DNA from 3 places in the Vibrio sp. QJM3NY_35 genome. Region 2 is predicted to be linked to each of the others. Evidence: predicted binding sites of a transcription regulator. Region 2 holds the regulator's gene; each other region holds the start of a gene.
What was found. Region 2 encodes MetJ, which represses methionine synthesis genes. Its sites were predicted from a motif close to TTAGACNTNTANANGTCTAA; they were not measured.

Region 1 (10,218 bases), 190 kb from region 2:
CGCTTTGAGTTACCAGTAGGCCAAATACTATTGATAAGTAGAAAGGCACCGATAGGCCAAATGCTTTTTGAGTGGTTTTTTGCATGGAAAAAGACTGATGAAAGTATGATAAACAACAGTCTAGCACTCAAATGTTAGTTCTCTCTATTACATTTATTCGCGTTACCTTGTGAGATTAAGACTTAGCTCAATTGAAGGCCGGTAAAAGCTAAGGTTTGCTGACATTGTTGGCAACGATACGTTGATTGGTTACGGATGACTTTGTTGTGTCTTCTAATCGACAGGGGATAAGTAGTGCAATCACAGCGGTACTCAAAGGTTTTTCCCTGAACTGAGGTGATCTCCAAGCTGTGGGTGGTTCTGGCCGGTACATTGAATACCTTTTCCATCACGTATTTCCACTCATTCCCGTGGGGCCTAACTCGTCCGAAGACCTGATGTGTGATCAGATGTGCGAGTTCATGAGGCACGACTTCGCTAATAAAGGCGTCTTCATTTTCGCTGAATAGTACTTGGTTGAGTTTTATCTCGTTTAACTGGAGGTAGGCTTTTCCCGCTGCCTTTCCTCTTAACTTGTAAGTGACGGTTGGGCATGGAAATTCACGAGAAAAGTGTTGATTAGCAATAGCTAGGCATTCGCCCAGTTTCTTATTTACTCGATGTTGTTGCGGGGTGTAAGACAAGCGTTGTTAACTCCAAAAAAAAGCCTCAGCGTTTAAGCTAAGGCCTCATCATAACATTGCTCATCGATCGTGAAACGATTTAAGCGTGATGTTTCTTTTTGATGACTTCGTGGTAAGCATGCCATGTTCCGTAACCAAGTAATGGCATCGTTACAATCATACCGACACCGTAGGTCGCGAAGCCGACTAAGATACCTGTACCAATGATACCAGCCCAAACGACCATCGCAGGGATGTTTGATTTAACAGCGTTGAAGCTAGTAAAAATGGCACTCATTACATCTACACGTCTTTCCATCATTAATGGAATCGAAAATGCTGAGATGCTAAATATCAGGCTAGCGATAACCAACCCAATCACTGAACCCGTAATCAGGAATGGTGCAAACTCGCTTAATGGTGCTCCTTGTACGGAAGGGTAGAGCGCATGCAATAACGCAGCAATCCGCACCCAAAAGATCATTGCAACCATTAACACAATCGCAAAGGCCCATTGGTGGGTGGAGTTGCGAGTAATTGCTTTCATTGAGTGGAACAAACTTGGGGAATGTCCTTTCTCTCTTTCCCAGCTTGCGTCATATAGGCCTAGAGCAAGAAAGGGTCCTATCAACATATAGACTATCAAGCTTGGCATGACGACTAGGTGTGTTCCTTGCCATTGGACTAGTTGCACGATGGCGATGGCCGCAGCCATGAAACACAATCCGTAAAACGCGCTGATTATTGGCATTTTCACTAAGTCATGCAGTGCAAGCGATAACCAGTGGAATGGGGCGGATATGCTTACTTGGTTACAAGGAATGGTGCGAGCGTAATCCTGATCGCTGACCTTGTGTTTCTTATCGTGTAGTTCGGATGGGTGCACGGTACGAGGCATAGATCCCCCTAGTTAAATAACGTCCTAGTTATAATTCCACAAGGCTCTGAAGTATCGCTTACGAGAGCGTTATGGTGTTGAGCTAAACTGCTCTTTGTCATCCCAGTTATTGTTCTTGCGTACATTTAACGAGCGTTATCAGACTGAATTAATTTGAGTTAAATGTGAGCTTGATCGCCTAGGAGTTACCTTAACTATTGTCAGTAGTGCTAGAAAACACAAATTATCAGCGGATTTTTATACTAAGTGGTTAACGGTAAAGAAGACTTGGACAGGGTGTTCTAGCAGGGGAAGGTTTGGTAAGTACATAAAAATAAAGCCCTTACTAAGAAGTAAGGGCTTTAAAGAAACAAATCGCAGTGGCTAAATTATTTTAGGCCAGCGAAGTCCGCAAGGATTGCTGCTTTGTCCGTCGCTTCCCAAGGGAACTCTTCGCGACCGAAGTGACCGTATGCAGCCGTCTTTTTGTAGATAGGCTGAAGAAGGTTCAGCATTTCTTGAAGACCGTATGGACGTAGGTCGAAGTTTTGACGAACTGCTTCAATGATGATTTCGTGAGCTACTTTCTCAGTACCAAACGTTTCAACCATGATAGATGTTGGATCCGCAACACCGATAGCGTAAGACAGTTGAATCTCACAACGGTCAGCCATGCCAGCAGCAACGATGTTTTTCGCAACGTAACGCGCTGCGTAAGCTGCAGAACGGTCAACTTTTGATGGATCTTTACCAGAGAATGCACCGCCACCGTGACGAGCTGCGCCGCCGTAGGTATCAACGATGATCTTACGACCTGTTAGACCACAGTCACCCATTGGGCCACCGATTACGAAACGGCCGGTTGGGTTGATGAAAAAGTTAGTGTCTTTATTGATCCACTCAGCAGGAAGTACTGGCTTGATGATCTCTTCCATTACCGCTTCACGTAGGTCAGGTGTTGTTACTGAATCACAGTGTTGAGTTGAAAGAACAACTGCGTCGATACCAACAATCTTACCTTGGTCGTATTGGAACGTAACTTGAGATTTCGCATCTGGACGAAGGAAGTCAAGCTTGCCGCTCTTACGTACTTCAGCTTGCTTCTTAACAAGAAGGTGAGAGTAAGTAATTGGAGCTGGCATTAGGATTGGTGTTTCGTTAGTCGCGTAACCAAACATGATACCTTGGTCGCCTGCGCCTTGATCTTTAGGATCGGCTTTATCAACACCTTGGTTGATGTCTGGAGACTGCTTACCAATTGTGTTTAGTACAGCACAAGAGTCTGCGTCAAAGCCCATATCAGAATGAACGTAACCAATTTCACGAACTGTTTCACGAGTGATTTCTTCGATATCAACCCATGCAGACGTTGTTACTTCACCGCCAACCATAACCATGCCGGTTTTAACGTAAGTCTCACAAGCAACACGTGCTTTTGGATCTTGTTCCAAGATGGCATCAAGAACAGCATCAGAGATTTGGTCTGCAATTTTATCTGGATGGCCTTCTGAAACAGATTCAGAAGTGAATAGGTGCTTAGCCATGAGAGCTCCACTTTTAGTTTTTGGTGTAAATAGTTTATGGCGTCGCAAGCTAGGAAGCGCCGCCATTAAATACAGTATATTTTGTAGGTGTTTCTACATCTAGACGGCTATTCTAAATTCCAACGGTCGAATTACAAGCTCTTTTTTATGATATGTCATAACTAATCGTTTGCGTATCGATTGAGATAAGCCACTGCCAAGTGATGTAAATGTTCGAAAATTGCGAAAAATGACCGTTAAAATGCCAGTAAAACGTTTGCAGTCGCAATAGTCGTTTGAGAGAATACCCGCGCTAATAAAAATGAAAACTTTAGCAATTATCTCTTTTTTAAATCGCTTATGTACTCAGGAGCAGACATGCCTTCTCGTAAAGATCTAGCCAATGCAATCCGCGCACTTAGCATGGACGGTGTTCAACAAGCAAATTCAGGCCACCCAGGCGCACCTATGGGTATGGCTGACATCGCTGAAGTTCTTTGGCGTGGCCACTTGAACCACAACCCAGCAAACCCAGAGTGGGCTGACCGCGACCGTTTTATCTTGTCTAACGGCCATGGTTCAATGTTGATTTACTCTCTGCTTCACCTTGCAGGTTACGAGCTTTCAATTGAAGACCTGAAAAACTTCCGTCAACTGCACTCTAAGACTCCAGGTCACCCTGAGTACGGTTACGCTCCTGGTATCGAGACAACGACTGGTCCTCTAGGTCAAGGCATCACTAACGCTGTTGGTATGGCAATGGCTGAGAAAGCGCTTGCTGCTCAGTTCAACAAAGAAGGCCACGACATCGTAGACCACTACACTTATGCATTCATGGGTGATGGCTGTCTGATGGAAGGTATCTCACACGAAGCATGTTCTCTAGCAGGTACGCTTGGTCTTGGTAAGCTGGTTGCTTTCTGGGATGACAACGGTATCTCTATCGATGGTGAAGTTGAAGGTTGGTTCTCTGACGATACACCTAAGCGTTTTGAAGCTTACGGCTGGCATGTAATCCCAGCGGTAGATGGTCACGACTCTGACGCTATCAATGCAGCGATTGAAGCGGCTAAAGCAGACCCTCGTCCAACTCTTATCTGTACTAAAACTATCATCGGTTTTGGTTCTCCAAACAAAGCAGGTACGCACGACTGTCACGGTGCTCCACTAGGCGCTGATGAAATCACAGCAACTAAAGCTGCACTGGGTTGGGAACACGGTCCTTTCGAAATCCCAGCGGATATCGCAGCTGAGTGGAATGCAAAAGAAGCAGGCGCAGCGAAAGAAGCAGCGTGGAATGCTAAATTTGACGCATACGCAGCGGCTTACCCTGAGCTAGCAGCAGAATTCAAACGTCGTACTAACGGCGAGCTTCCTGCTGAGTGGGAAGAGAAAGCAAACGCAATCATTGCTGATCTTCAAGCTAACCCAGCAAACATCGCTTCACGTAAAGCATCTCAAAACGCACTAGAAGCGTTTGGTCAAATGCTTCCAGAATTCATGGGCGGCTCTGCTGACCTTGCGCCTTCTAACCTAACTATGTGGTCTGGTTCTAAGTCTCTTGAAGCAACTGACTTCACTGGTAACTACATCCACTACGGTGTACGTGAATTCGGTATGACGGCTATCATGAACGGTATCGCTCTGCACGGTGGTTTCGTACCATACGGCGCAACGTTCCTAATGTTCATGGAATACGCGCGTAACGCAATGCGTATGGCTGCTCTAATGAAAGTTCAGAACATCCAAGTTTACACGCACGACTCTATCGGCCTAGGCGAAGATGGTCCTACTCACCAACCGGTTGAGCAGATCGCTTCTCTACGTCTGACGCCAAACATGAGCACATGGCGCCCATGTGACCAAGTTGAATCAGCAGTTGCTTGGAAACTGGCTATTGAGCGTAAAGATGGTCCTTCATCTTTAATTTTCTCTCGTCAAAACCTTGCACAACAAGATCGTAACGCTGAGCAAGTAGCTAACATCGCTAAGGGTGGTTACATCCTGAAAGATTGTGCTGGTAAGCCAGAGCTAATCATCATTGCAACTGGTTCTGAAGTTGAGCTTGCAGTTGAAGCTGCTGCACAACTAACCGCTGAAGGTAAAGCAGTACGCGTAGTATCTATGCCTGCAACTGACGCGTTCGACAAGCAAGATGCTGAATACCGTGAGTCTGTACTTCCATCTGACGTAACTGCACGTATCGCAGTAGAAGCTGGCATCGCTGACTTCTGGTACAAGTACGTTGGTTTTGGTGGCAAGATCATCGGTATGACAACGTTCGGCGAATCTGCACCAGCAGGCGAACTATTCAAGATGTTCGGCTTTACGACTGAAAACGTAGTAAACACCGCGAAAGAGCTTCTTGCTTAATCATTGATTGCTAGCTTAGTGCTAACAATGAAATGAATAAAAAAACCGAGCGCTGAGCTCGGTTTTTTGTCTCTGGGATTTGTTTCTCCTAGACTCATCTCTATAAGCAACAGATCAATCTGTCATGAACAAGCTGAGTTATTCAAGTAATGCCTTTTGGGCAGGATTCAGTTATCATCTGTTGCACGAAATTTTGGTTAGATGTACGGAACTATGCTAAAAGTCGCGATAAATGGATTTGGACGAATAGGGCGTAATGTATTACGCGCTGTCTATGAAAGTGGCAAAAGCCAACAAATCAAAGTAGTAGCTGTCAATGAGCTTGCTCAGCCTGACGCTATGGCTCACCTATTGCAGTACGACACCAGTCACGGCCGCTTCGGTAAGAAAATCTCTAACGATCAAGAGCACATTTATGTCCATCATGGCATTGGTGCTGAAGACAAGGGTGAGTTTGATACCATTCGTATCTTACATCTTGCTGATATTGATCTGTTGCCTTGGCGTGACCTTGAGGTGGATGTTGTTCTCGACTGTACCGGTGTTTATGGTTGCCGAGATGACGGCCTCGCGCACATCGCTGCTGGCGTGAAAAAGGTACTGTTTTCTCACCCTGGTGCCAATGACCTCGATAACACCATTATCTATGGTGTGAATCACGACACCATCGAAGCTGACCACCGAATCGTTTCCAATGGTTCATGCACCACCAACTGTATTGTCCCTATCATTAAGGTTCTTGATGACGCCTTTGGCATCGAGTCCGGTACGATTACGACTATTCACTCTTCAATGAATGATCAACAAGTTATCGATGCGTATCACAGCGACTTGCGTCGTACTCGAGCAGCAAGCCAATCGATCATTCCTGTCGATACCAAGTTGCATAAAGGTATTGAAAGAATCTTCCCGAAATTTTCCAACAAATTTGAAGCTATATCTGTGCGTGTGCCGACGGTAAACGTAACAGCGATGGATTTAAGTGTCACAATTAATGCAAATGTGAAAGTTAATGACGTAAATCAAACCATTGTTAATGCATCCCAGTGTACATTACACAATATAGTTGACTATACTGAAGCGCCGCTCGTTTCCATCGACTTTAATCACGATCCCCATAGCGCAATCGTTGATGGTTCACAAACGCGAGTGAGCAACGGCCACTTAGTTAAAATGCTAGTGTGGTGTGATAATGAATGGGGCTTTGCGAACCGAATGCTGGATACGGTTCTTGCAATGCAAGCTTCTGAAGGCAAGAAGTAAGACCTAGAAGCAAATGTGCGGATTATTTATTTTTTAGCTTGAAATAAATACTAAGAGTCCACATATTATTAGTAGTGAAAGAATTACCAGTTGAATAATTTATAGGCTTAGCAGGGTTGCTGAGTTTCCAAAACTTTATATTTATTTAAATTTGAGAGGACAAATCATGTCTGTGATCAAGATGACTGACCTGGAACTTGCAGGTAAACGCGTATTTATCCGTGCTGACCTAAACGTACCAGTAAAAGACGGTAAAGTAACTTCAGATGCACGTATCCTTGCATCTCTACCAACTATCAAACTTTGCCTAGAAGCTGGCGCAAAGGTAATGGTTACTTCTCACCTTGGTCGTCCTACTGAAGGCGAATACAACGAAGAGTTCTCTCTAGCTCCTGTAGTTAACTACCTAAACGACGCACTAGACTGCGAAGTTAAACTAGCTAAAGATTACGTAAACGGCCTTGAGCTAAACGCTGGTGAACTTGTTGTTCTTGAAAACGTTCGCTTTAACAAAGGCGAGAAGAAGAACGAAGAAGCACTTTCTAAGCAATACGCTGCACTATGCGACATCTTCGTAATGGATGCATTCGGTACAGCTCACCGTGCTCAAGCTTCTACACACGGCGTTGGTACTTACGCTCCTGTAGCATGTGCTGGCCCTCTTCTAGCTGCTGAGCTTGAAGCGCTTGGTAAAGCAATGGACAACCCAGCTCGCCCACTAGTGGCTATCGTTGGTGGTTCTAAAGTTTCTACTAAACTAACCGTTCTAGAATCTCTTTCTAAAATTGCTGACCAGCTTGTTGTTGGTGGTGGTATCGCGAACACATTCATCGCTGCAGAAGGCCACAACGTAGGTAAGTCTCTATACGAAGCGGACCTAGTTGAAACTGCTCAGAAGCTAATGAAAGAGTGTGCTATCCCAGTAGCGACTGACGTTGCATGTGCTAAAGCATTCGACGAAAACGCAGAAGCTGAAATCAAGCACGTTTCTGAAGTTCAAGATGACGACATGATCTTCGACCTTGGTCCAGATTCAACTGCGGCACTAGCTGAAATTATCGGCAACGCTAAAACTATCCTTTGGAATGGCCCTGTAGGCGTATTCGAATTCAAGAACTTCGAAGCGGGTACAGCTGGTATCTCTAAAGCAATCGCTGAGTCTGCAGGTTTCTCTGTAGCAGGCGGTGGTGACACGCTAGCTGCTATCGACAAGTTCGGTATCAAAGCTGATGTTTCTTACATCTCTACTGGCGGTGGCGCTTTCCTTGAATTCGTTGAAGGTAAAGTACTTCCTGCAGTAGCAATGCTTGAAGAGCGTGCTAAAGCATAATTGATTTAGAAAGGCGAGATGTGAATCTCGCCTTTTAACGTTTGCTGCATATCACATTTTTTTGCTAGAATGGCGCAAGTTGTGAGCAAACGATTGCAAGTTTTTGAACTTAAGTTTTTTAATCTTAAAACGATAGAATAAATAGGACTATTTCCATGTCTAAGATCTTCGATTTTGTAAAACCTGGTGTAATTTCTGGCGATGACGTACAGAAAGTATTTGAAATCGCAAAAGAGAACAAGTTTGCACTTCCTGCTGTAAACGTTGTTAACACTGATTCAATCAACGGTGTTCTAGAAGCAGCAGCTAAAGTTAAAGCTCCTGTTGTTGTTCAGTTCTCTAACGGCGGTGCTGGTTTCTTCGCTGGTAAAGGCGTTAAACTTGAAGGTCAAGGCGCACAAATCCTTGGTGCTGTTGCTGGTGCAAAATACGTACACGCTGTTGCTGAGTCTTACGGTGTTCCAGTTATCCTGCACACTGACCACGCTGCTAAGAAACTTCTTCCATGGATCGACGGTTTACTAGACGCTGGTGAAGAGTTCTTCGCACAAACTGGTAAGCCTCTTTTCTCTTCTCACATGATCGATCTTTCTGAAGAGTCTCTAGAAGAGAACATCGAAACATGTGCTAAGTACCTAGAGCGCATGGCTAAAATGAACATGACGCTAGAAATCGAACTAGGTTGTACTGGTGGTGAAGAAGACGGCGTTGATAACTCTGATATGGACGCATCTGAGCTTTACACTTCTCCTGAAGATGTAGCTTACGCTTACGAAGTTCTAAACGCAGTTAGCCCTCGTTTCACTATTGCGGCTTCTTTCGGTAACGTACACGGTGTTTACCAAGCTGGTAACGTTGTACTTACTCCAACTATCCTACGTGACTCTCAAGCATACTGTGCAGAGAAGTTCGGTATCGCACCTAACGCTCTAAACTTCGTATTCCACGGTGGTTCTGGTTCTTCTGAAGAAGAAATCCAAGAGTCTATCGGCTACGGTGTTATCAAAATGAACATCGATACTGATACACAGTGGGCAACTTGGGACGGTATCCGTACTTACTCAGCTGAAAACTTCGATTACCTACAAGGCCAAATCGGTAACCCTAAAGGCGAAGACCAACCAAACAAGAAGTTCTACGATCCACGCGTATGGCTACGTGCTGGTCAAGCTTCAATGGTTACTCGTCTTGAGAAAGCATTTGCTGACCTTAACGCTATCGACGTACTATAATTCTTTGAATTAAGTACTCTTTAAGTTTTAAAAACCCGCTCATTGAGCCAACACCTATCATTTAAGGTGTTTAGATAGCACAGTGTAGCGAGTCTTACTAAAACGAACGGTCCTATCTTTGGGCCGTTTTTGTTTTTCGGGCAAAATATAACGTTTCACTCGCTCTCTCATTGCTCGCAGCTTTTTGGGAACCGAACCTGGGGAGGCGATAGCACACCACATTAGCTCATCTTGAATATCTCGAAGTGCCATCGTAAAGCTTATCCTAAGTGGCGAGACTTCAGCCTCTTTTGCTATTCGGCTAATCTCCAGACGGATTAAGTTATACGCGATAAGGATACCCCATATCTCTTGCTCTACACCCTCTACAGATTGACTGCGGAGCAGGATTTCATCTCCAAGCATGTCATGCTTAATCTCGCCATAGCTATTCTCGATTTCCCACCTTTCGAAGTACACATCTAATAATGATTTTAAACTGTATTTTCTATCTGTTAGAGAAGTTAGCAGCCCTTGTATATGATTGGGTTGCTGTTCAACGTCATCGGGATATAGAGTTAGCCTAGCTTTCCACGTTTCAGGGAGACTCGGGGCTTGTTTTCTAGCCTGGGGAGAGACTTTCATCTCCACAATCAGATCTCGCCCATCATCATCGAGCTGCTCGATGATTTCATATTTCACATTTGACTTTATTGGCGTCATCCAGTGGCTTGTTCCATGCTCTTGTTGCCAGTTAAGCATTAGTTCTGCGCTCAAGTAGCAACGGTCAAAAATGGTCAATGAATTCGGAACTGCTGATGAAATTAAATCTTTTGCATAGCTGATTTCACCTTTAGAACTATCCCCAAAAGCCACATCATGAATAAGGCGACTCCGTAGTGATGTGAGTGCGCACATTCGAACGATTGGGTACTCAGTGTGCCTGTCTTTTCGGTAGTAAACATATTGATAATGCTCA
Region 2 (10,218 bases):
GATCGCAGTATTGAGCGAATTGGATGTCATCAAAGCCGACAATCGATAGGTCTTGAGGAACGCGTAAGCCCAGCTTCTTCGCTTCTTGAATCGCGCCAATGGCCATCGCGTCGTTATGACAGAAGATAGCTGTAGGCTGTTCAGGAAGTGCCAACAATTGACGAACCGCTTGAGCACCGGCTTCAAAAGTAAAGTCGCCGACAGTGCTATAGGCAGGGTTCATTGATACTCCAGCGCGACGCAGCGCTTGTTGATAGCCTTGTTGGCGGAACTTACACAGCGTTGCCGATACTGGCCCTGATATTTGAGCGATACGCTTATGACCTAACTGAGCTAGGTAGTTCACGGCTTCAAATGCAGAGGTCAGGTTATCGATGTGTACGGTAGGAAGTTCAAGTTCAGGGGCAAACTCACACGCCATCACCATTGGTGGTAAGTTCTTTTGTTCAGACTTACTGACGTCAAATGGATGGTCAGTGCCAAGCAATAGCATACCGTCAGCTTGTTTGGTGAAAACTAAGTTAACAAACGAAGACTCACGCTTCTTTTGTTGGCCGCTATCACCCAGTAAGACAAGGTAGTCATTTTCTACTGCGGCATCTTCGATACCACGAATGATCTCGGCGAAATAAGGGTCACAGATATCAGGAACGATAGTGATGATGGTTTTTGATTCGTTGCGACGTAAGTTTCTAGCTAATGTATTGGGTGAGTATCCAGCTTCAAGTACTGCTGTTTCCACTCGTTTGCGAGTCGAAACTGAGACTTTCTCAGGGTTCATCAATGCACGTGATACCGTGGCTGTTGAGACGCCTGCTAGCTGGGCAACATCCTTCATTGTCGCCATAAATTAAACCCTCTTTTAAGTTCCTTTGCCGCCTAAGTATCTAAGGCGTGAATAATAAATGTAATCGAATATATATTATGAAAGTGTTGCTAACACTTTTTTTATTGCAATATTTTATTCGTTTAATCCGTGTAAAGTTACGGCTAGATTAACAAAAATCACATGACTAGTGTGAAGTTGCTCACGAGAAATATGAAATATTTGTGAACAAACTTATCATTAGTTTTAACCCAAGTGGGTTTAACTCAAATCTTGCGGCTCAATATCGAGTGACCAGCGAACTTTTTTCGCAGCAGGTAACATATTGATGGCCGGCTTGGCACTCATTAATAGCTTCTGCATTAACGAGCGCGTCTGAGTTTGTAAGATTAACTGCCAGCGCGATTTGCCTGCACGTTTTGCTAACGGAGCCGGGGTTGGCCCTAACACCATGCAATATTGATCAAACAACGGATGTGATTCCAATGTGTGACGAACCTGACGCAAGAACTCTTCCACCAAGCGGGTGTCATTGGCTTCTGCTCTAAACAGCGTCATAAAGGTATAAGGCGGTAACATTGCCTGCTTACGTTCTGCCAGCGCCGTCTGAGCAAAATGGTTGTAGTCTTTGTGTAGCAAGGCTTGCAGCAACCCATGTTCTGGGTGGTGGGTTTGTAAGATCACCTCACCGGGTTTGCTTGATCGTCCTGCGCGTCCCGCTACTTGGATGAATAGCTGGGCAAGACGTTCAGACGCACGGAAGTCACTACTATATAAAGAGCCATCCACATCCAATAACGCCACAAGTGTCACGTCAGGGAAATGGTGACCCTTAGCAAGCATCTGCGTGCCGATAAGAATTTGGAATTCACCCTTACGAATCGACTCGAGCGCGCTTTCTAAGCTGCCTTTACGGCGGGTGCTGTCGCGGTCAATACGAATGGTTTTGTATTCCGGGAATAGTTGACCAAGTTGAGCTTCTAACTGCTCGGTCCCGACACCCACTGTCACTAAGTTTGCAGATCCACAGCCTTGGCAATTGTGCACGATATGCTGCTGAGAACCACAGTGGTGGCAGCGCATCTCATTGCTGTATTGGTGATAGGTGTAGTAAGCATCGCAACGTTTACATTCGGCTGTCCAACCACAATCGTGACACATTAATGCCGGAGAAAACCCTCGACGATTGAGGAACAGCATCACTTGGTTGCCAGCTTTGAGGTGTCTTTGCATCTCTGCAATTAACGACGCAGACAAACCACTTTCTAGATATTCACCTTTAACATCCAACACCTTATTGGTGGTCGGCAGTGCGACACCCGCACGTGAAGTCAGGGTGAGATAACTGTATTTGCCGATCTGAGCGTTGTGCAGCGTCTCAAAGGCTGGAGTCGCCGAGCCTAACACAACCGGGATCTGCGCTTTATGAGCACGCATGATCGCCACATCACGAGCGTGGTAGCGCAGGCTGTCTTGCTGTTTATAAGAAGCATCGTGCTCTTCGTCGACAATGATAATGCCTAGATCAGCAAACGGCGTGAACAGAGCTGAACGGGTACCAATCACGATGCCCGCTATTTTATCGCGTGCCGATAACCAAGCATTCAGTCGCTCAGAATCGTTTAAACCCGAGTGGATAACCTCAACAGGCACATTAAAGCGTCGCTTAAAGCGGTTAATCGTTTGAGGGGTGAGGCCAATCTCAGGCACGAGTACTAACGCTTGTTTACCTTGATCGAGAATCGGTTTAATCATATTCAGGTAAACCTCGGTCTTACCTGAGCCAGTGACGCCTTCTAACAGGAAACAACCAAAGTCGGTTTGGCTATTTACGGTCGCAATCGCGATGGCTTGTTCAGCATTGAGCTTAGGTTTGTCTTGGTCGTTTTCAAGATCGACTGGCCACGGCTGACGCTTCGGCTTTTTCTCTACCGATTCAATCCAGCCTTTCTCTTCTAGTGTCTTGAGTACGGCGCTGCCAACTTCTTCATCAATGAACTCTTGATGGGGAACGGGGCCTTGCTCAAGCATATGCATCACTTTGGCTTGCTTGACCGCGCGACCAAAACCTTGCATTAACTGATCTTTGCCTGATGGCGTTAACTGCCACTCAACCAGCGTCGCGAAGTCGGCGGCTTTGCCTTTTCTTAGAGCGCTCGGAAGGGCGTTAGCAAAGGTTTCGCCAAGGGGGTACTGATAAAACTGACTGCACCACATTAACAGTGAATAGACAGATTCCGGCCAAACAGGCTGATTGTCTAATAAGGCTTTAATGGGTTTGAGCTTGTCTAGCTCGAATTCAGATTCGTTAACCAGAGCCGTGACAATGCCGGTTAAGGTTTGTCGTCCAAAAGGCACAGAGACTCGTCCACCAATAATCGGAAATAGGTGGCTTGGAATCTTGTAATCGAACTGCTTGTCGAGTGGAACAGGCAGTGCCACGCGGGCAATCATTGGACGCATAAAGGGACGGCTTTATCTGAGTTGACGAGAGCGAACAGTCTAAAGGATAAGGCGGTTAAATTCGAGGAGCAGTTTGAATGAGAGAGGGCAAGCTAACGCATGGAGGCAGCTTCATCCCCAAATTTCAATCAACGCTTCTGCTTAAAAAGGAAATAAAGACACAATTGGTGAAAAATGTATCAAATCAGTTGATCCTGCCTTATAGATTCATTACTATACTGCGCCTTAAAGGTATGGCTTCGTCACTCTTTTGTGCGAATGCGGTGTCTTTATTTCTTTTTTAAACTACGTGTGGTGTGCGGCTTAGAATCGTATAGCGACACGGCCTACTTGAGGTTATCCCATGAAAGCTGGAATCCACCCAGAATACAAAGCAGTTACTGCTACTTGTTCTTGCGGCAACACATTTGAGTTCAACTCAACGCTAGCAAAAGAATCAATCCACCTAGACGTATGTGACAAATGTCACCCGTTCTACACTGGTAAGCAACGTATCGTAGATACTGGCGGCCGTGTTGATCGCTTCAACAAGCGTTTCGGTGCTCTTTCTAGCAAGAAGTAATTCTCGCTATTTAGACATAAAAAGGACACTTCGGTGTCCTTTTTTGTTGCCTGCAATTTGTAAAATTACTGACTTCCATTCAAGTATCCATCTCACCTAACGATAAGTTGCCTCTTTATTCTATTGCAGGGCAGTTCCTTGCTTATCATTCACCACTAAAATTCCGCACGAAAGTTCAACAAGCGATAGTAATTTCAACTGCTCACTGGTCTTATTAGTAGTGAAATCTCGTTTTTTAATGAGACAGAGGCTTCAACCACCTAGGAACTTTGAAGTACATCCATTAACATGAACAAGATCCCCCAAATAATAATATCCTAGGAACCTACACCTATGTCTGAAGACAGCAGCCAAGCTCAATCCTCTCAAGAATTATCACCTCAAGAACAATTCCGTCAGCAAGCTCTTGATTATCATGAGTTCCCGATTCCAGGCAAAATTGCCGTAGAACTGACGAAGCCTGCAAACTCTACAGAAGACCTAGCACTTGCATACAGCCCAGGCGTGGCTGAGCCTGTTCGCGAGATCGCACAGAACGTTGATAACGTCTATAAGTACACAGGTAAAGGCAACATGGTTGCTGTTATCTCTAACGGTACAGCGATTCTTGGCCTAGGTAACCTTGGTCCTATTGCTTCTAAACCAGTAATGGAAGGTAAAGCGCTCCTGTTTAAGCGTTTTGCTGGTTTAGATTCTATCGATATTGAAGTGAAACACCGCACAATCGATGAGTTCGTTGATACGGTTGCGAATATCGCAGATACATTCGGCGGTATTAACCTAGAAGACATCAAAGCACCAGACTGTTTTGAGATTGAACGTCGCCTGATTGAACGTTGTGATGTGCCGGTATTCCACGATGACCAACACGGTACAGCGATTGTAACGGCAGCGGGTATGCTGAACGCGATCGAGCTTCAAGGTAAGAAACTTGAAGAGTGTAAGATCGTTTGTTTAGGTGCTGGCGCAGCGGCGGTTGCTTGTATGGAACTACTGATTAAGTGTGGCGCTCAGCGTGAAAAAATCTACATGCTTGACCGTAAAGGTGTGATTCACACTCGTCGTGATGACCTAAATGAATACAAAGAGCTGTTCGCAAATAACACTGACAAGCGAACGCTTGAAGATGTTATCGAAGGCGCTGACCTATTCTTGGGTGTATCGGGTCCTAACCTACTGCCTGCTGAAGCACTAACGTTGATGGCTGATAAGCCTGTTGTGTTTGCATGTTCAAACCCAGATCCAGAGATCAAGCCTGAGCTTGCACACGAAGTTCGTTCTGACCTAATCATGGGTACAGGCCGCAGTGATTACCCTAACCAAGTAAACAACGTACTTTGTTTCCCATTCATTTTCCGTGGTGCACTAGACGTGCGTGCGAGCGAAATCAATGATGAAATGAAGCTAGCAGCGGTTAAAGCGATTCGTGAACTGGCGAAAGAAGAAGTTCCAGCTGAAGTACTAGCAGCTGCGGGCGAGACTGCACTGGAGTTCGGTAAGGGTTACATCATTCCTAAGCCAATGGACCCACGTCTACTTCCTCGCGTAGCACGAGCAGTTGCGGAAGCGGCTGTTGAATCTGGCGTAGCTCGTATCGAGATGCCTGCTAACTATATGGCTTAATAGCTGTTGCTCTATTGAGCCAAAAAGAATAATAAAAAACCGACTCATCTGGAGTCGGTTTTTTTATGTCTATCATTCACCGCGCAATCATAAAAAGCTATGCGCGATGTGATAAATAAGGTTCAGCTAGAGCGAATCAATAATGAAGGCAGTGACTGAGTTGTTTTTATTCTTCGTCAAACGCTTCGAACTCGATACCCATCTCTGTCATCAGCTTTTTCACTTCAGCAGGAATATCGTCTGGGCGGTCTTTACGAAGGTCTTCATCCGTTGGTAGTGGTTGGCCTGTGTACGCATGTAGAAAGGCTTCGCACAGTAGCTCACTGTTTGTTGCATGGCGTAGGTTATTAATCTGGCGGCGAGTACGCTCGTCAGTAAGAACCTTTAACACTTTTAGAGGGATAGAAACTGTAATTTTCTTTACTTGTTCGCTTTTCTTTCCATGCTCAGCATATGGGCTTATGTATTCACCATTCCAGTCGGCCATTGCGTACCTTCATCACTTTAGTTGTTAGAATAAATTAATAGTGGTGATTTTAGCGGGATTTACTGCCATAAGCAAAGACATATAGACGTCTAGAAGTGTTGACGTCTCACGTTTATGAAAGTAAAGTGAATAACATATATCTAACACAGCCGCAAAATGCCGACAAGCAGCTGTGATTCTCAGACGCAAAACTTGTAAGGAAGCACCTATGAGCAGCCGGAAGCCAGCAACAATCGCAGTACGTACTGGTATCGAGTCAGACACGCAATACCATGCCGTTGTCCCACCCATTTATCTTTCGACTAACTATGGGTTTCCCGCTTTTGGTGAAGTGCCAAAGTACGATTACACCCGTTCTGGTAACCCAAACCGCGGTTTATTAGAGACGGCACTGTTTGAGCTTGAATCAGGCAAAGGCGCGGTTGTGACTAACTGCGGTACTTCGGCGCTTAACTTATGGGTTTCGGCTTTCTTAGGCGGCGATGATCTTATTATTGCACCGCACGACTGCTACGGCGGTACGTACCGTCTGTTTAACACTCGCTCGCTAAAAGGTGACTTCAAAGTTCTGTTCGTTGATCAATCGGATCAAGCCGCGCTGGATGCGGCGATCGCGCTTAAGCCAAAGTTGATCTTAATCGAAACACCATCGAATCCACTGGTTCGTGTGGTTGATATTGCAGAAACTTGCCGTAAAGCGAAAGAGGTTGGTGCTCTGGTTGCTGTCGACAACACGTTTTTGACTCCTGTGTTCCAAAAGCCTTTAGAACTGGGTGCGGATTTTGTTATCCACTCAACCACTAAGTACATCAACGGACACTCGGACGTTATTGGTGGCGTTGTCGTCACGAAAACGGAAGAGCACGCTGAAGAGCTAGCATGGTGGGGCAACTGTATTGGTGCGACCGGCACACCATTTGATAGCTACATGACTCTACGTGGTATTCGTACGCTAGGTGCGCGTATGCGAGTTCACGAAGAAAGCTCACGTGAAATTCTGGCATCTCTGCAGCAACAAGATTTAGTAGGCACTATTTACCACCCAAGTCTTCCTGAACACCCAGGTCATGATATTGCGAAGAAACAGCAGTCTGGCTTTGGTTCAATGCTCAGCTTTGAGTTTTCGGGCTCATTCGAGGCGCTTAAATACTTTGTTGATAAGTTAGAGCTGTTTTCTTTGGCAGAATCATTGGGCGGCGTTGAAAGCCTGATTTGTCACCCTGCGTCTATGACTCACCGCGCGATGGGCGAAGAAGCATTAGCAGAAGCGGGTGTTTCTCAGCAACTACTGCGTCTATCTGTTGGCCTTGAAGATGCAGAAGACCTAATCGATGACCTCAAGCAAGCGTTTGAAAAGACACAGCGCTTTATCGCTGAAGGGGAGGGTTAATAATGGCAACCTTTCGCCAGCTACATAAATTTGGTGGCAGCAGTTTAGCGAATCCTGAATGTTACCAACGCGTGGTCAACATTCTTAGAGAATACTCATCAGCATCTGATTTGGTGGTGGTATCGGCAGCAGGCAAAACAACCAACCGTTTAATTGAATTTGTTGAAGCGCTCGACAAAGATGGTCGTATTGCCCATGAATGCCTACAAGCACTTCGTCAGTTCCAACTCGATCTGATTGAAGCACTGCTTGAGGGTGAATCAGCCGCACAACTTACTGCAACCATTCAACAAGAATTTACCGCTTTGGGTGAGCTAACGGCTCCCTTGAGCGAAGCACAAAAAGCAAAAGTGCTTGGACACGGTGAGGTTTGGTCTTCACGTCTACTCGCGGCTTTGTTGTGCCAACATGATTTACAAGCCGTTGCTCAAGATGCGCGTGCTTTTTTACGTGCAGAAGTGGGCGCTCAGCCTGAAGTCGACCGCGCACGTTCTTACCCTCTGATTAAAGAAGCTCTGGCGCAGCATGCACATTGCCGCGTGGTGATTACGGGCTTTATGGCTCAGAACTGCGAGGGTGAAACCGTACTGCTTGGTCGCAACGGTTCGGATTACTCAGCGACCGTGATTGGTGCTTTGGCTGAAGTTGAACGCGTGACGATTTGGAGTGATGTGGCGGGCGTTTACAGCGCTGACCCTCGTCTGGTTTCAGATGCGTGTCTATTGCCTCTACTTCGCCTTGATGAAGCCAGCGAATTGGCTCGTCTTGCCGCTCCAGTGCTTCACAGCCGAACACTACAGCCTGTGGCTCAAAGTGCTATGGATTTAAGCTTACGCTGCAGCTATCAGCCAGAAGCGGGCTCTACACAGATCGAGCGTGTATTGGCATCGGGTCGTGGCGCAAAAATTATTACCTCTTTGGATGAAGTGCTTATCGTGCAACTGACCTTTGGTCACGGCCATGATTTCGACCGTCTAGAGAGTGAAGTGCTTGAAGGGCTTAAGCGTGCTCAACTTGAGCCGCTTGCTTATGAGCTTGAACCGGATCAACACTGTTTGCGTCTTGCCTACACAGAAGAGATCGCTGGTGGTGCATTAGAATATCTCCAAGACCATGCGATTGAAGCTGAGATTAAGCTAAAAGAAGGTTTCTCTCTGATTGCTGCAGTGGGTGCGGGTGTGACTAAGAACCCGAACCATTGCTACGGTTTCTACCAGCAGCTTAAGAGCTCTCCGGTTGAGTTCATCTCAGAAGCGAACTCAGGCTTAAGCTTGGTGGCTGTGATTCGTAAGAGTGAAACATCAAGTCTAGTGAAAGGCATTCATTCTCAACTGTTCCAAGCGCAGAAGCGTGTTGCGATTGCCTTGTGTGGTAAGGGCAATATTGGTTCAAGCTGGTTAAGCCTGTTTGCTGAGCAAAAAGCGGAACTTGAAAAGCGCCGTGGAATGAACTTTGAATTGGTTGCCGTGGTTGATAGCCAAACCTATTGGTTCGACGATCAAGGCATTGATGCGACTTCGGTAGGTAAGCGCTTTGACGACGAAGCGATTGCTAACAATGGTAACGACTGGTTAGAGCGTTTGGGCTCTATTCAAGGTTATGACGAAGCAGTGGTTCTGGATGTGACTGCGAGCCCAGTGCTTGCAGCAAAGTATCTGCAAATCGCACAACAAGGTATTCACCTAATCTCGGCGAACAAGGTGGCAGGTTCTGCATCGAGCGAGTATTACCATCAAGTACAAGATGCTTTCGCTAAGATCAGCCGTCATTGGTTGTACAACGCGACAGTGGGTGCTGGATTGCCGATTAACCACACGGTACGTGACCTACGTGAAAGTGGCGATGACATCATTGCGTTGTCTGGCATTTTCTCGGGCACGTTGTCTTGGTTGTTCCAACAGTTTGATGGCACCGTGCCGTTCAGCGAGTTGGTTGACTTAGCATGGCAACAAGGCCTTACGGAACCTGACCCTCGTGCTGACCTAGATGGCTCAGACGTGATGCGTAAGCTGGTGATTCTGGCGCGTGAATCTGGTTTGGATATCGAACCTGAAAACGTAAAAGTGGAATCGCTCGTACCTGCAGAGCTGCAAGAGCTATCTGTGGATGACTTCTTCGACAAAGCTTCTGTACTGAGCGAAGAGCTGGCTGAGCGTTTAGAGAAAGCGCACTCTCAACAGAAAGTTCTGCGTTACGTAGCGCGTTTGGAGAAGAACGGTAAGGCAACCGTAGGCGTTGAAGCACTGTCTAAAGAACATGCTCTGGCGAACTTGTTGCCTTGCGACAACATCTTTGCGATTGAGAGCAAATGGTACAAAGATAATCCATTGGTTATCCGTGGCCCAGGTGCAGGACGTGAAGTCACAGCTGGTGCAATTCAATCTGACCTAAACAGAATGTCTAGCCTGTTCTGATACTCAGATCGGTTGGTTTAGTGTCTAAATAGCATACTATTCACTAAGATAAATAAGGCTGAAAGCACGATGTGTTTTTCAGCCTTTTTTCTACATTATTTCTGCTTTGCGACCCATCTAACGACTTGAGTTTTACTCACGATCTACTTGAGAAAAATTCATAATGGATCTGTTGACATTAAATCGTATTCAATACATTCTACAGACATATAGACGTCTAAACGTCGTTTAAGGATTTGAGTTTTTAGTGGTTGCTTTTGCCACAGGGAGAGTAAGATGGGATACACACACGCTAGTCATATCGACGCTTTAAATCAGAATATCGCTGAGCTTTCTGACAACATCAATGTGTCATTTGAGTTTTTTCCACCGAGCAGTGAGAAGATGGAAGAGACCCTGTGGAACTCTGTTCACCGCCTTAAAACACTTCAACCAAAATTTGTATCGGTAACT
Region 3 (10,218 bases), 500 kb from region 2:
CTTTCCATATGTAGTAGTCGCGGTATGGGCTGTTTTTGTCACCCAATGCCGACTGAAACCATGCATGTTCTGTTGAGGTGTGGTTTACCACGATATCCATCACGATACGGATACCACGTTGGTGCGCTTCAGCCAGCAATAGATCGAAGTCTTCCATGGTGCCGAATTGCGGGTTAATCGCGTAGTAATCTGAAATATCGTAGCCGTTATCGATCATTGGGGATGCGTAAACTGGGGTTAACCAAATTGCATCCACACTCAAGTGTTTAAGATAATCCAGTTTTGAAATGATCCCTTTGATATCGCCAGTACCTTTACTGCCACTATCACAAAAGCTCTTTGGGTAGATTTGATAGATGGTTGCGGTTTTCCACCAACTTTCATCATGCTCAGTCATCGCCATCTCTAACACTCACTTACCAGAAAATATAAAATAAAAATCACCATGTGAATCATGGTCGAATAGCCGTTATAACTAAAAGAAAAAGCTATAACTAAGAGAAAAAGCGATGGCTCACTTTTGAGTCATCGCTTATTTAATGCATTACGCGTTGGCGGTTTCTAGCTCGCCTTTCATCTGTGCTCGTTTATAGAAGAACAGTGTTAACGTGACGGGTAGTACAATCGCCACCAGCATCGCGATTAAGTAAACAGACCAATATTGCGGTTGAATCGATAAGATGCCCGGCAAGCCACCAACACCGATACCATTCGCCATCACACCTGCACTACCACAGATTGCAGCCGCTGCGGCACTGCCGATCATTGCGCTCAGCATTGGGAATTTGTATTTAAGGTTAATGCCGTACATCGCTGGCTCCGTCACACCTAAATAGGCAGAGATTGCAGCTGGAACCGAGATATCTCGTTCACCTTCGCGTTTGCTTAAGATGATGATGCCGACAACCGCTGAAGCTTGTGCGATATTTGATAGCGCAATCAAAGGCCAGATTGGCGTGCCGCCTAAGTCTTGCATCAGTTGTAGGTCTACTGCGTTGGTTGTGTGGTGAATACCTGTAATAACCAAAGGTGCGTATAGGAAGCCAAATACTACTGAACCAAGAATCGCAAAATCACCCGTCATTGCTGCTTTAGCCGCGAATGCCACGCCATCGCCTAACATACGGCCAAATGGGCCAATGAAAGCGTGCGCTAGAATCACAGACAAAATAATCGAGACAAATGGCACTACAACAAGGTACAGATAAGAAGGAACAATACGCTTAAGGTTAGTCTCAATGAACGCCAGAGCCACACCCGCTAGCATCGCAGGGATCACCTGTGCCTGATAACCAACCTTCTCAATCACGAACAAACCAAAGTCCCACACTTCAGGTACCGATTTACCTATCATGTAAGCGTTCATCAATTGCGGAGAAACCAAGGTCACACCGAGCGTGATACCCAAAATAGGGGTTCCGCCAAGCTTCTTAACCGTCGCCCAACACACACCAACCGGTAAGAAGAAGAAAATCGCTTCGCCAATCAGCCATAAGAAAGAGTGAACGGTTGCCCAGAATTGGCTGATTTCAACGAGGGTTTTGCCGTCGAACATGCGAATGTCGCCAATCACATTACGGAAACCAAGAATCAAACCACCAGTTATGATGGCAGGCAGCAGTGGTACGAAAATTTCGGCTAAATGGGAAATACCACGTTCAAGGAAGTTCATGTTCTGACGAGCAGCAAGCTTAGACTCATCTTTTGATAACGCCTCGTTACCCGTTTGCTCAATCAGAAGTGCGTACACTTCATCAACCTCTGTGCCAATCACGACTTGGAATTGACCTGCGTTCGTAAAGCAGCCTTTTACCAGTTTCAGCTTTTCTAGTTCTGCTTTGTTCGCTTGCTCTGTATCGTTCAATACAAAACGCAGTCGAGTCAGACAATGGCTGACACTCGCAATATTTTCTTTGCCACCGACTAACTCGATAAGACGCGCAACGTCTTGCTTCGCTATCTTACTCATACTACCCCACCCTGGTTTCATTCAATTACTCATCTAAACCATGCAGCGATAACCACTCAAGACTTAGATTTATGGGAACATTCCCAATTACGGTTATTATAATGCCCTCATGAATGATAAATTAAAATGGGAACAGTCCCATTAATTGAAAGAGATCACACTCTAATTTTAATCTAAGCGGTTCGATTTCGCTTAATTGGGTGGATTATAGAATTGGAGATTGGGTGTGATGAGAGATCTCTGAATTGCCTAAAAGCTGAGAGATCAATAGATTAGCCGCTAGCTTACCTGCAGATTGGTAGCCAGGGTCAATGCTAAAGACGCGAGGGAACAAGAAAGAGAGAAGATCATTACCACCAACGCCTGTTACGACCACATCTTCACGTTGTAGTTCTTGAAGACGCTTGATCACGCCAAGAGCCAATGTGTCACTGGCACAAACAAGTGCTTGAGTTGTAGGAGTCAGTACCTCATCCACCAGCTGATAAGCGCTTTCATGATGAAGCTGACCAGTACGATAGTTCGCAATCACTCCAGTGCTTTCGCACCAATCGAGATAAGCCTTAAGACGCAGCTCACCGGTTGATTTATCGCTAGGATCAACACCAATAAAGCCGACATCTGAGATCCCTTGATCCGACAGATGCGCTAACGCACTATTGATCACCTGTTGGTTATCGTAGTTAATCGACGTTACGTTCTCGGTATCCAGAGCAATAACCACGGCCTTGTGCTCCCACGCTTCGATTGCGGGAATATCACAATCCGTAAAGCCAAACACAATGATGCCATCCACATTACGACGCTTAAGAACCTGAAGGTGCTCGTTGGCTTTGTCTCTGTCGAGTTGGCTTTCCATGATCACCACATCGTAATCCGCTCGATACAATTCAGCTAGCATGGTGCTAACGGCTTTGTTTTCAGAGGGAGAGTCTAAACGAGAAATGATCACGCCGATGACTTTTTGGCTGCCACCTCGCATCGATTGCGCAGACTTTGAAGGCGTGTACCCAGACTCTTGAATTACTCTTTCCACCCTTTCACGGGTTTCAGGTTTCACTTTAGGATCATTGGTCAGAACGCGAGATACGGTTGACTTACCAACACCGGACAGCTTAGCAATATCGAGAATAGTAAGTTTTTTGCTCATAAAAAGTCTAACGTTAAAGGGAAGGGAAGAAAAAGTGAGGGTAGGTTCCCTCACTTAACTGTTTGTAAATTATAGCAGTTCTTACTATGACTTACTTTTGGCAATTACGATAGACCACACGGCCAAGTTCGAGGCGTGCGTCGTCACCTTTAGTACGCAAAGTGATGCTGTTAATCATCTCTGAAGTGCCATCATCTAGGATGTATTTGGTTCCTGAACCTGCCGGTACTTGAGTCAATTGGTACTCGTTATCAGGTAAACGTAATACTGCTTTTTCATTACTAAGGTAAGCCACATCAAACGAGACGTCAGACTCACATTGATAAGTCACGAATTGATTATCCGATGCTGCACTATCAGGGGCTGCTGATTTAGAGCACCCGACCAATGCTACCGTACATAGAGATGCTACCAACATAGCTTTCATACTTCGTTCCTCATCTTTATATAGTCAATGACACTTAGTTTAGTCTCAGGTTAGGAAAACCTTATTGATAAGTAAGTGCCTAGTGATAGGTAAATACCTTAGTGACAAATAAACGCTTAGCCTTTTAAGAAAGCAGGTACATCTTTAATGCTATCAAGTACCACACTAGCTAGCGCTTCACCCTTTTCAGTGATTGGCTTACCGGTTCTTACCAATACTTTAGTGCCAACACCTGCGGCTTCTGCTGCCATCATGTCTTCAGCTTTATCGCCAATCATCACAGAGTTAGCCATATCAATCTTCAGAAAGTCACGAGCAGAAATGAACATGCCTGGCTTTGGCTTACGACATTCACAATCTTGCTTGTAGTCACCAATGCCGTGCTCAGCGTGGTGAGGACAGTAATAAATGCCATCGAGCTCGACACCATTATCAACAAAGTTCCAATCCATCCACTGCGTTAAAGAAAGAAAACGGTCTTCGCTAAACATGCCACGAGCAATGCCTGACTGGTTAGTCACTAGCACCAATAAATAGCCCATATCTTTAAACGCTTTCGCCGCTTCAAACACACCGTCGATGTATTCAAAGTCATGCTCATCATGTACGTAGCCGTGATCAACGTTAATCACACCATCACGATCTAAAAAAACAGCAGGTTTAGACAAAATTTTTTTCTCTATCAACTCTCTATTAATCATTAATTATTACACGCTTTATTTGCTTCATCACTATCTATTTAGTTTTGCGTTCGTTAACGATTTGTTTCCAGCTTAGCCATACAATCGACGTTTAGCCGTCTAGACGTAAAAATATCTATTGACTTAGATCATAGAACACCATAGCATCGTCTGTAAATCGAGCGAGCTATCGACATATTATTCTGTTCTACCTGCACGGGTTTCTCTATGATTAAAGTGAATCAAGTCAACAAGGTTTTTTATCAAGGCACTAAAGAAATCAATGCCTTAATTGATATCAACCTCCACATTCCTCAAGGTCAAATCTTTGGAGTCATCGGCTCTTCAGGTGCAGGCAAAAGTACCCTAATCCGTTGTGTAAATATGTTGGAAGCTCCGACCTCTGGTGAAGTGATTGTTGACGGTATCGACCTAACAAAACTCAGCAAATCAGAACTTAGCGAAGCGCGCCGTAACATCGGCATGATATTCCAGCACTTCAACCTGCTGTCTTCTCGTACTGTATTTAACAATGTAGCACTGCCTCTAGAACTTGCTGGTAAAGATAAAGCGATTATTGAAGCGAAAGTAAGTGAGTTACTTGAACTGGTTGGCCTTGCCGATAAGCGTGACACCTACCCAGCAAACCTCAGTGGCGGTCAAAAGCAACGTGTGGCGATTGCTCGTGCACTGGCCTCTGATCCGAAAGTACTGCTATGTGACGAAGCGACCAGCGCATTGGATCCTGCGACCACTCAATCGATTCTTGAGCTACTGCGTGAAATCAACCGCAAGCTGAACATCACCATCCTGCTTATTACGCACGAGATGGATGTAGTTAAAAGCATTTGTCATGAAGTCGCGATCATTGGCGGCGGTGAATTGGTAGAGAAAGGCACAGTCGGTGACATCTTTGCTCACCCTAAGACAGAGCTAGCACATCAGTTTATTCGCTCAACTTTGGATCTGACGATTCCTGAAGATTACCAAGCACGCTTGCAAGAGACTCGCGTAAACAGTAGCTACCCGCTGGTACGCCTCGAGTTTACTGGTGCTACGGTCGATGCTCCACTGATGACTCAGATTGCCCGCAAATTCAATATCGATGTCAGCATCTTAAGCTCTGACCTTGATTACGCCGGCGGTGTAAAGTTCGGCATGATGGTCGCTGAGCTGTTCGGTAATGAAGCAGATGATAATGCTGCTATCCAATTCCTACGCGACAACAATGTAAAAGTAGAGGTACTTGGTTATGTCCTTTAGTTTCAACGAGATTGCTGACTGGATCAGCCTTAACGGTAACCTTCTATTAGGCGCAACAGGCGAAACGCTTTACATGGTTGCTGTCGCTGGCATTGTAGGCTTCGCTGTCGGTATTCCACTAGGCGTGATTCTACACACGACTAAAAAAGGTGGCCTGTTAGAGAACACCAAAGTAAACAAGATTCTAGGTGCGATTGTGAACGTCGGTCGTTCAGTGCCTTTCTTAGTGTTGATGGTTGCGATTATCCCACTGACTAAGATGCTGATTGGTACCTTCATCGGTACAACAGCAGCGATTGTTCCACTGACAATTGGCGCTATCCCATTCGTAGCTCGACTTATCGAAAGTGCACTACTTGAAGTACCAACAGGTCTAGTAGAAGCAGCTCAATCGATGGGCGCAACACCAACACAAATCATCAATAAGGTTCTGCTTCCAGAAGCACTACCGACTATTATCAACTCAGTAACGATTACGCTAGTGACGCTGGTGAGCTACTCGGCAATGGCAGGTACTGTAGGCGGTGGTGGTCTAGGTGATGTCGCGATTCGTTACGGATTCCACCGTTACGATGTGACCATCATGGCTGTAACGGTAGTGATGTTGATTGTGCTAGTACAAATTATTCAATCAATCGGTGATTCATTAGTTCGCCGCGTTGACCACAGATAAAGACTCAGCGTTAAAACGCAAACTATCTAAGACAAGAGTCGTCTGAACCAAATTAAATAGATTTATTAAAAGGAGATTATTATGAAATTTAGCCTTAAAGGTTTACTAACTATCGCAGCAGCAGCTTCCGCGCTAGTTCTAGCAGGTTGTGGTGATAAAGAAGTGGATACTTCTAAAGTAAAAGTTGGCGTAATGGCAGGTGCTGAAGCTCAAGTTGCTGAAGTGGCAGCTAAAGTAGCGAAAGAGAAATACGGCCTAGATGTTGAGCTAGTAACTTTCACAGACTACGTAACACCAAACGCAGCTCTAGATGATGGTTCTATCGACATCAACGCATTCCAACACGCACCGTACCTAGATCAGCAAGTGGCTGACCGTGGCTACAAGCTAACTATCGCTGGTAACACGTTTGTTTACCCTATTGCGGGTTACTCTAAAGAAGTGAAATCGGTAGACGAAATCCAAGACGGTGCTCGTATTGCTGTACCAAACGACCCAACAAACCTAGGTCGCTCTCTACTTCTTCTTGAGCAACAAGGTCTTCTTGAGCTTCGTGAAGGTGCTGGTCTTCTAGCAACAGTTCGTGACATCGTTGGTAACCCTAAGAACCTAACGATTGTTGAACTAGACGCAGCTCAACTGCCACGTTCTCTTGATGATGTTGCTCTATCTATCATCAACACAACTTACGCAAGCTCTATCAACCTGACTCCACAAAAAGATGGCGTATTCGTTGAAGACAAAGATTCTCCTTACGTAAACCTAATCGTTTCTCGTGAAGACAACCTAAACGCTGAAAACGTACAAAACTTCGTTAAAGCTTACCAAACTGAAGAAGTGTACAACGCAGCTTCTGATATCTTCCAAGGTGGCGTAGTTAAAGGTTGGTAATCAACTAGACTGCAGCACTGTATAGATACCCGAAGGGGCTGACATAACGTCAGCCCCTTTTTATTGGTTAGGATTTACCAGGAAGGTCGACTTACCACCAAGCTTCCACTTGCATACCAACGCTCATTTCACTGTTTTTACCTTCACCGAAGGCATTGTCGTTTTCAGCATCATTTAAATAAGTAGCGAAGATACGGAATTCAGGACGAGACCAGAAACCCACTTGTGGAACCCAAGCCTGAGCGATGGTGAATTTACCACCTGCCCCATCTTTGTTATCAATCGTTTCTACAAAACCACCAATTTCAAGAATGGTACGCATGCGTTTGTCCCACTTATAAAGCGGACGAATGACGGCACTGAAAGAGTCATCATCGCTATTATTAGCACCCACACCGGTTGACGCGGCATAACGCACAGTGTGGCCAAACTCAATATTCTCGCCAATCGCAAGCACGCCCCAGTTAATCAAACGGAAGCCATCGGCGTCATTGTTGTTTGCATCTCGAACAATGCCTTTACCCGTGCCAAAAGTCGTCATCTGCTCGGCATAACCAGAGTTAGCAACCTGCAGAATGGTTTTGTTGAAACCGCCTGATAGGTTTTGATTCAAGCTCGCCGTTAGCATTACGCTGTCATCCGCATCCACCGTTTGACCTTGCTTTTCATTGGCGAAGTTCATATCAATACCGACCTCAAGATCCGCATTGTTCCACAATGGAATGCCTGCATAACGTATATCAGCAATCATGGCCGTCGTTTCTTTGCCATCAAACACATCGCCAGTCACCGTGTCTTGAATCAAAGCCACCGATAATTTACCAGGGCCTAGGTTGATGTGTTCAACGCCGGCACCAATACCACTTACATCCCAGTAGTAATTATCAACGATGTGCACATCATGACGTTGGTAGTAGCGCTCACCCGCCCAAATCCCAATGTCCTTATCTTCAAAAAGCCCCACCGCCTGAACATTCAATTGCACCACATCCACGCTTTTATCCGCGGCATTCTCATCTTGGCCTTGCCAGTACGACAACATGGAATCAACTAAAAATGAAACGTCGTCCTCAGCATACACCTCTTTCTTAAAGCCAAACTCACCATACAGGTCATTTTCGTTGCCGAGTCGGCCAACTTTACTCACCTCCCACTTGCTGTTTGAGCCGCCTTCATTACTCAGGCCAACGCCTCCGCGCATGTAACCATTGAACTCCAATGGCGTGGTTTCATCAGCGTATAAATTAGGGGTAAGTAAAGCAGTAGAGAGTGCAGCAGCAATAGGTAACAGTTTCATCGTCCATTCCTTTCAGATCTAGAATCAGGTTATTATTTAAAAATGGGAACATTCCCATGGGATCGATCCCATTTATATTAAGCAGAATATAAATTGAAAGAGAACTGATTGATTATTGTGATCAGGCTAACTATTGAAGTAACTGAAAGTTGATGGGTGTTGGATTATTTCAATGAATATATTGGCGCTACAGAAAGAGCTGAATATCACGTTCTGTACGTATTTAAAGGGGAAAAGGGTAACGATAAGAGAGTAATAAAGATCGAGCTAAGACAGGTAACGAAGTCACGGCATCGGGGATGATACAAGGTGCTAAACATTTAATATAAAAAGAAAAAAATATCGGAGCACTAAATAGCGCTCCGATATCTAAAGCATGACGCTTAAATAACCACAAAAAGACTACTTCAGGTGATCCCAAGAGATGTTTGACACCAATCGGCAATCATCACACTTGAAATAGAAAATATCGTGGATTGGTGCATCAAGCAGCCATTCACCACCACATTGCGGGCATTTGCGCTCTTTTTCATCTTTCAGGCTGATCCCACCGACACGGTATAAGTAGTAGTAGGTTGGAACCTTAGTCAGATATTCAATGCGCCCTCTTAGACCCCAACCGCGTTTAAACAGCACACTCTTAGTGTCACTGATCTCGGTTAGCGTTGCATGTTCAGCGCGACAACCCCCACCCATTTGCACTTCATCACAGGCTTGCCATTCTGTCTGCCATTTCAATACGGCTTTATGGTCGCCATTGAAGGTAGGTGGATTGCGATACAAAGGGATTGGCAGCAAACTATCGCCACTGCGCAGCGGCGAACAGGTATGCACGAATGTCGTGTATAACACCTGCCAGCTTGGCGTCTCATCTTCTGCCACTTCTTCTGAGTTCAGATCTCGACCTAGCAAACGCATTTTAGGCGCTAGTAGGCTCGCGTTAGACAAGCGATCAAAACACACTTTCACAAAGTCTGAATGATTACGCGGGTGCAAACTGTCTTGCTCCGGGCACACAACGCGAACATAGAACTCACCATCGCCCATCACGATTGGGAACTCACGACCTAACACTTGTCCGTTATAACGAAGTGCATCCATTAAGCCATTAACAGCCTTGTCGACAGCGCTTACCGTTGTGTTATCAAAACACTCAAATTGAAGTTCTAGTACGTACATCTATTTATACCGCTGGTTGTAGCTTTTCTAAAAATTCTGCCAATGTCTCGGCGAGTACATCACGATTTTTGGTGCCTAAGCGCTCCAAAATCACGTTACCTGTTAGGTTACAGATAGAGATAACATCCAGCTCTGCATCGGTCGCGGCAATGAAAACCGTTGGTTTTAGCTTTAAACGACGCTGAGTTACTAGGTGACCTAAAATGTTTTCTTGCAGGCATTCGAAGTCTTCATCACTCCAAATCTGTAACAGAGTCAATTCGTTACCATCGAAAGTTGCGTTCATATCTGCGCTGAATTGTGCGCCGTAGAAAGTCTTGATGTCTTCATGCAGAGTCAACTCAATACCGGTTTCAACGTTGGTGAAATCCGCGAATTGCTCACGTGGATAGTGCTTCCACAACACGGCATCGCCACTCTTTTCTTCTACGCATGGCGATACGATGTCCACCAACTCCTCATTACGAGGTAAGCTTTGGTGTTGCTGCTGCCACGCGTCAACGTATCGCTGACTAAAAGAAAGTAGTGCGTCTTGAGCACGTTGAGTCATGAAAATCTCCTAAACACAAAATAATAAATAGAATCCGAGCCCTTTCCGCGCTGATTAAGCGATGACTTAATGACAGGGTAAGGGGGATTCAGTAAAATCGACCCCATTCTAATCGAATTTGAAACGAAAGTATGAGCAA

Region 1: the regulator MetJ is predicted to act here: its motif matches at 3,175-3,194, upstream of metK (methionine adenosyltransferase).
Region 3: the regulator MetJ is predicted to act here: its motif matches at 4,339-4,358, upstream of metN (methionine ABC transporter ATP-binding protein MetN).

What each region holds. Positions count from the first base shown of each region.
Region 1 is NZ_CM173507.1:2,929,808-2,940,025, reverse strand. Features, by position in the region: gene AC3CH3_RS13175 (endonuclease) at 1-85, opposite strand, end outside; gene AC3CH3_RS13170 (SprT family zinc-dependent metalloprotease) at 183-683, opposite strand; gene AC3CH3_RS13165 (DUF2189 domain-containing protein) at 763-1,560, opposite strand; gene metK (methionine adenosyltransferase) at 1,929-3,083, opposite strand; gene tkt (transketolase) at 3,441-5,435, shown strand; gene epd (erythrose-4-phosphate dehydrogenase) at 5,649-6,698, shown strand; gene AC3CH3_RS13145 (phosphoglycerate kinase) at 6,865-8,028, shown strand; gene fbaA (class II fructose-bisphosphate aldolase) at 8,184-9,260, shown strand; gene AC3CH3_RS13135 (IS4 family transposase) at 9,318-10,218, opposite strand, start outside.
Region 2 is NZ_CM173507.1:3,120,908-3,131,125, reverse strand. Features, by position in the region: gene cytR (DNA-binding transcriptional regulator CytR) at 1-847, opposite strand, end outside; gene priA (primosomal protein N') at 1,088-3,289, opposite strand; gene rpmE (50S ribosomal protein L31) at 3,633-3,851, shown strand; gene AC3CH3_RS14205 (malic enzyme-like NAD(P)-binding protein) at 4,185-5,474, shown strand; gene metJ (met regulon transcriptional regulator MetJ) at 5,641-5,961, opposite strand; gene AC3CH3_RS14195 (O-succinylhomoserine (thiol)-lyase) at 6,170-7,351, shown strand; gene AC3CH3_RS14190 (bifunctional aspartate kinase/homoserine dehydrogenase II) at 7,354-9,765, shown strand; gene metF (methylenetetrahydrofolate reductase) at 10,042-10,218, shown strand, end outside.
Region 3 is NZ_CM173507.1:2,623,304-2,633,521, forward strand. Features, by position in the region: gene treC (alpha,alpha-phosphotrehalase) at 1-403, opposite strand, end outside; gene treB (PTS trehalose transporter subunit IIBC) at 545-1,969, opposite strand; gene treR (trehalose operon repressor TreR) at 2,175-3,119, opposite strand; gene AC3CH3_RS11775 (MliC family protein) at 3,211-3,546, opposite strand; gene gmhB (D-glycero-beta-D-manno-heptose 1,7-bisphosphate 7-phosphatase) at 3,663-4,247, opposite strand; gene metN (methionine ABC transporter ATP-binding protein MetN) at 4,455-5,489, shown strand; gene AC3CH3_RS11790 (methionine ABC transporter permease) at 5,479-6,162, shown strand; gene AC3CH3_RS11795 (MetQ/NlpA family lipoprotein) at 6,244-7,053, shown strand; gene AC3CH3_RS11800 (carbohydrate porin) at 7,145-8,350, opposite strand; gene AC3CH3_RS11805 (Zn-ribbon-containing protein) at 8,753-9,529, opposite strand; gene syd (SecY-interacting protein) at 9,534-10,079, opposite strand; gene queF (NADPH-dependent 7-cyano-7-deazaguanine reductase QueF) at 10,211-10,218, shown strand, end outside.